2 regions of the Phytobacter sp. V91 genome follow, and region 1 is predicted to be linked to the other one. Evidence: riboswitches for the same ligand, from Rfam matches in the RefSeq annotation. Region 1 holds a riboswitch; the other holds the start of a gene.
The links. Region 1 has a riboswitch for thiamine pyrophosphate ahead of thiB (thiamine ABC transporter substrate binding subunit). Riboswitches for the same ligand answer to the same signal wherever they lie in the genome.

Region 1 (3,126 bases):
AGCAGGATCGTATTGATCAACTGGTGCAACTGGTCGGCGATAAGAGCGCCGTCCGCCAGATGCTGGTGTCCCACCTTGGCCGCAGTTTTCGTCAGGGGCGACATATCCTGCGGGTGCTCTACTACCGGCCGCTACGCAATTTACTGCCCGGTACCGCCCTGCGCCGCTCGGAAACCCATATGGCCCGGCAAATCTTCAACGCCCTGACCCGTATAAATGAGGCAAATGGGGAACTGGAAGCGGATATTGCCCACCACTGGAAGCAAATTACCCCCTTGCACTGGCGTTTTTATTTGCGCCCCGGCATTCATTTTCATCATGGTCGCGAGCTGGAAATGAGCGATGTTATCGCCTCTCTCCAGCGAGTAAGCGAGCTGCCGCTCTACTCACATATCACCCAGGTGCTCTCTCCGACGCCCTGGACACTGGATATCCATCTGAATCAAGCGGATAACTGGCTGCCCTGGCTGGTAGGCCATATTCCGGCAATGATCCTGCCGCAGGAATGGAGCACGATGCCCCATTTCTCCAGCCATCCGGTCGGCACCGGTCCCTACGCAGTAACGCGTAACAATAACAACCAGCTTAAAATTCACGCTTTTGACGACTACTTTGGTTTTCGCGCCCTGATTGATGAAGTTAACGTCTGGGTATTACCCGAAATAGGCGATGAACCTAATGGCGGCCTGACGATTGACGGCCCCACCGACAGTGAAAAAGCGGTTGAAAGTCGTCTTGAGGAAGGCTGCTATTACCTGCTTTTCGATGCCCGCTCAAAGCGCGGCGCCAACCAGGCTGTACGCGACTGGATAAGTCAGGTGCTGTCTCCGAGCAATCTGCTGTACCACGCCGACGTTCACTATCAACGCTACTGGTTCCCTGCCTACGGCCTGCTGCCACGCTGGCATCATGCACGCCCTGCCAACGGTGAAAAACCCGCCGGGCTGGAGTCGCTGACCCTGACTTTTTACCGCGACCATAACGAACACCGGGCCATTGCCAGTATTATGAGCGCGCTGCTCGCCAGCCATGGCGTACGCCTTGATATTCAGGAGGTCGAGTACGCGCAGTGGCACGCCGGAGAAATGGTCAGTGATATCTGGCTTAACAGCGCAAACTTTACGCTGCCGCTCGATTTTTCACTCTTCGCGCACCTCTATGAAGTGCCGCTGATTCAGCACTGCGTACCGCTCGACTGGCAGGCCGATGCCGCTCGCTGGCGGGCTGGCGAAATGAATCTTGCGACCTGGTGCCAGCAACTGCTGGCGAGTAAAGCGATGATGCCGCTTATCCATCACTGGCTGATAATCCAGGGCCAGCGAAGCATGCGTGGGCTACGGATGAACACGCTCGGCTGGTTTGACTTTAAATCCGCATGGTTTGCCCCGCCGGATCCATAACGCTTTGTGAAAACGTACAAAATCATTACAATGTTGCGGTGCTCAACGGGGTGCTGCGCGTAAGCGTGTGCTGAGAAAATACCCGTCGAACCTGATCCGGATAACGCCGGCGAAGGGATTTGAGGCTCTCGCTCAAAATCCTTTGCCACCTACATTTTTTGAGGTGCAAAGTGCTTAAAAAAGTTCTGCCCGTCATGCTGCTCGTCGCAGCCCCTGTTTTTGCCAAACCGACGCTCACCGTTTATACCTACGACTCCTTTGCTGCCGACTGGGGTCCGGGTCCGGTGGTAAAAAAAGCCTTCGAAGCTGACTGCAATTGCGAGCTGAAATTCGTGGCGCTGGAAGATGGCGTATCCCTGCTCAATCGTCTGCGTATGGAAGGCAAAAACAGCAAAGCTGACGTGGTGCTGGGGCTGGATAACAACCTGCTTGAAGCCGCATCACAGACCAACCTGTTTGCTAAAAGCGGTGTGGCCGTCGATGCTCTCAGCGTTCCGGGCGGCTGGAAAAACGACACCTTCGTCCCCTTCGATTACGGCTGGTTCGCCTTTGTCTACGACAAAACCAAACTGCAAAACCCGCCGAAAAGCCTGAAAGAGCTGGTCGAAAGCGAACAGAAATGGCGGGTGATTTATGAAGATCCCCGCACCAGCACGCCGGGTCTCGGCCTGCTGCTGTGGATGCAAAAAGTCTATGGCGACAAATCCCCGGAAGCCTGGAAAAAGCTGGCGGCCAAAACCGTCACAGTCACCAAAGGGTGGAGCGAGGCTTACGGTCTGTTCCTCAAAGGTGAAGGCGATCTGGTGCTGAGCTACACCACCTCTCCGGCGTACCACATTATCGAAGAGAAAAAAGAGCAGTATGCGGCGGCTAACTTCAGCGAAGGTCACTATTTACAGGTTGAGGTCGCAGCCCGCACCGCAGCAAGTAAACAACCTGAACTGGCGGAAAAATTCCTCAACTTTATGATTTCTCCTGCATTCCAGAATGCGATCCCGACCGGTAACTGGATGTATCCGGTAACCAGCGTGACGCTGCCGGACGGCTTTAACAGCCTGGTAAAACCGCAGACCTCTCTGGAATACACCCCACAGCAGGTTTCCTCCCAACGCGCCGACTGGATCAGTGCATGGCAACGCGCCGTCAGCCGTTAATTGCCGGCTGGCTTGCTCCCGGTTTGATCGCCGCCACCCTCATGGTGGCGGTGGCCTTAGCCGCGTTTTTTGCCCTCCAGAAACATGCGCCTGCCACCGATCTTCTGGCCCTGACTCAGGACAGCTATCTGTGGTATGTGGTGCGTTTTTCTTTCTGGCAGGCTTTTCTTTCCGCTTTGCTCTCCGTCGTTCCGGCGATATTTCTCGCCCGCGCCTTGTACCGTCGACGTTTCCCCGGGCGCCTCGCTCTACTGCGCTTATGCGCCATGACGCTGATCCTCCCGGTGCTGGTCGCCGTTTTCGGTATCCTCAGTGTCTATGGCCGCCAGGGCTGGCTGGCCTCGGCATCGTCTGCGATAGGTCTGGAGTGGACCTTCTCGCCCTACGGGTTACAGGGCATTCTGCTGGCGCACGTCTTCTTTAACCTTCCCATGGCCTCACGCTTACTGCTCCAGACGCTGGAACAGATCCCCGGTGAGCAGCGCCAGCTGGCGGCCCAGTTAGGCATGCGCGGCTGGTCATTCTTCCGTTACGTCGAATGGCCATGGCTGCGGCGACAGATCCCACCCATT
Region 2 (3,126 bases), on a different contig from region 1:
GTTGGGAGGTGATGTAGCGCAGGTTCTTCACTTTGATGCTGCTTTCTTCCATCACTTCACGGGCCACGGCCTGCTCCAGGGTTTCCCCTACTTCGACAAAGCCCGCCAGCACGGTGTAGATACCGTTGCGGTGGCGAGTATGCTGGGCCAGCAGGATTTTATCTTCACGGCGAATAGCGACGATAATACAGGGGGCAATCTGGGGGTAATAACGCTCACGGCAGTGATCGCATAACATCGCCCATTCCGTTTTACTGGGATGCATGCTGTGCCCACAGTAGCCACAGAACTTATGCGATCGATAAAACTCCGCCAGTTGCACGCCACGACCGGCTAACTGGAACAGTCCAGGATCCTGCTCGATCACCTGACGAACCGACCCCATATCCTGGCGACGATTCTGACGGACCATCCACACCGGTTCGCCTTCCCATTCACCAATCTTTAGTGCGTTTTGCCCCACAAGATCAAAATTTCCTGCGTTACCCTGTGGTAATTCTCCCTCAGGTAACCATAATTTTTGTTCATGGCTTACGATCCACCAGCCACTATCTGATGATTCGATAATACGATGCATTTTGTTTGCACTACCTTAGCTTTGCTGGCATGTTATTAACATTATTATTACATTCGGGTGAGCTTCTTTAATCTTAATATTGCGGAGTCAATTATGCTAAACCAGCTCGAAACCCTTGCAGAACGGATTGGAGGCAGTAATAAACTGGTCGATAGCTGGCTGAATACACGCAAGCAACTACTGGTTAATTACTACAACCTGGTTGGCATAAAACCCGGTAAGGGATCGTACATGCAGCTTAATGAGAAAGCGCTGGACGAATTTTGCCATAACCTGGTCGAGTACCTTTCCGCCGGACATTTTAATATTTATGAACGGATTATCAGCGAAATGGAAGGGAGCAGCCCACTTTTAGCCGCCACGCAAATTTACCCTCTCCTTGAAGTTAACACCCTGGAAATCATGGAGTACTACGATTCCAGTCTGGAAAACGCTATTGATGATGACAACTGCCATGAGTTTCAGCAGGTGCTGTCTGATATCGGCGAAGCCCTGGCGGCCCGCTTCACCCTCGAAGATAAATTGATCGTGCTGGCATTCGATAACAATCTCAAGAGCAGCGCCAATGACGAAAACGGAATGGCGCACCCGGCTTGAGTTCTTGTGCATTAACGCGTAGTTTACATACAGCCCCCTGCATCTGAGGGGGTTTTTCTTGTCGGAGTGCCTATTTTTCCACAGCTGTGGAAAAGGCTGAGACCGTTAATTCGGGATCCGCGGAACCTGATCAGGCTAATACCTGCGAAGGGAACAAGAGTAAAATCATACAGCGTCACCTTTGCGGGTGCACCGCTGCCATTACTCCATCCGTCGTCTGACAAGCCACGTCCTTTATTTTCTGGAACGAGCTATGTCTACATCGAAACTGACCCGTCGTGAACAACGCGCCCAGGCGCAGCACTTTATCGAAACCCTGGAAGGCACTGCTTTCCCCAACTCAAAACGCATCTACATCACCGGTTCCCAGGCCGACATCCGCATTCCGATGCGCGAGATCCAGCTCAGTCCAACGCTGCTCGGCGGTACAAAAGACGCCCCCCAGTACGAAGAGAATGAAGCCATCCCGGTGTATGACACCTCTGGCCCCTATGGCGATCCGGATATTGCAATTAACGTTGAGCAAGGCCTGGCAAAACTTCGCCAGCCGTGGATTGATGCCCGAAACGATTGTGCAGCGCTGGCTGTCCGTAGCTCGGATTACACCAAAGCGCGTCTGGCGGATGATGGCCTCGACGACCTGCGTTTTACCGGCTTGTTGACGCCAAAACGGGCAAAAACGGGCTGCTGTGTGACGCAGCTTCACTATGCGCGCCGGGGCATAGTGACGCCGGAGATGGAGTTTATCGCCATCCGTGAAAATATGGGGCGCGAACGCATCCGTGGGGCGGTTTTACGCCAACAGCATCCCGGCCACGGCTTTGGGGCTAATCTGCCGGAAAATATCACCGCGGAATTTGTGCGTGACGAAGTGGCCGCTGGCCGGGCCATCATCCCCGCCAACATCAACCACCCGGAATCAGAACCGATGATTATCGGACGTAACTTCCTGGTAAAGGTAAATGCCAACATCGGCAACTCTGCCGTGACGTCTTCCATTGAAGAAGAGGTCGAGAAGCTGGTGTGGTCGACGCGTTGGGGGGCGGATACGGTGATGGATCTCTCCACCGGGCGTTATATCCACGAAACACGGGAATGGATCCTGCGTAACAGCCCGGTGCCAATCGGTACCGTACCGATTTACCAGGCGCTGGAAAAGGTGAATGGCATCGCCGAAAACCTGACCTGGGAGGCCTTCCGCGACACCTTGCTGGAGCAGGCGGAACAGGGCGTGGACTATTTCACCATCCATGCCGGTGTGCTGTTGCGCTACGTGCCGATGACCGCCAAACGTCTGACCGGCATCGTCTCCCGTGGTGGTTCGATCATGGCTAAATGGTGTCTCTCCCACCACCAGGAAAACTTCCTCTACATGCATTTCCGCGAAATCTGCGAGATCTGCGCCGCCTATGACGTTTCCCTCTCTCTTGGCGATGGTCTGCGTCCGGGCTCGATTCAGGATGCCAACGATGAAGCGCAATTTGCCGAGCTGCACACGCTGGGCGAGCTGACCAAAATCGCCTGGGAGTATGACGTCCAGGTGATGATTGAAGGCCCGGGTCATGTGCCGATGCAGATGATCCACCGTAATATGACTGAAGAGCTGGAGCACTGCCACGAAGCGCCTTTCTACACCTTAGGACCGCTGACCACCGATATCGCGCCGGGCTATGACCACTTCACTTCCGGTATTGGCGCGGCGATGATCGGCTGGTTTGGTTGCGCCATGTTGTGTTACGTCACCCCGAAAGAGCACCTTGGTCTGCCAAACAAAGAGGACGTCAAACAGGGGCTGATTACCTACAAGATTGCCGCCCATGCGGCCGACCTGGCAAAAGGCCACCCTGGCGCACAAATCCGCGATAACGCCATGTCAAAAGCCCGCTTCGAATTCCGCTGGGAAGACCAGTTCAATCTGGCGCTCGATCCTTTCACCGCCCGCGCTTACCACG

Region 2: another riboswitch for thiamine pyrophosphate. It lies ahead of thiC (phosphomethylpyrimidine synthase ThiC); the one in region 1 lies ahead of thiB (thiamine ABC transporter substrate binding subunit).

What each region holds. Positions count from the first base shown of each region.
Region 1 is NZ_CBFFRJ010000026.1:28,138-31,263, reverse strand. Features, by position in the region: gene sgrR (HTH-type transcriptional regulator SgrR) at 1-1,400, shown strand, start outside; TPP riboswitch at 1,437-1,536, shown strand; gene thiB (thiamine ABC transporter substrate binding subunit) at 1,571-2,554, shown strand; gene thiP (thiamine/thiamine pyrophosphate ABC transporter permease ThiP) at 2,530-3,126, shown strand, end outside.
Region 2 is NZ_CBFFRJ010000056.1:21,102-24,227, reverse strand. Features, by position in the region: gene nudC (NAD(+) diphosphatase) at 1-577, opposite strand, end outside; gene rsd (sigma D regulator) at 671-1,174, shown strand; TPP riboswitch at 1,227-1,344, shown strand; gene thiC (phosphomethylpyrimidine synthase ThiC) at 1,428-3,126, shown strand, end outside.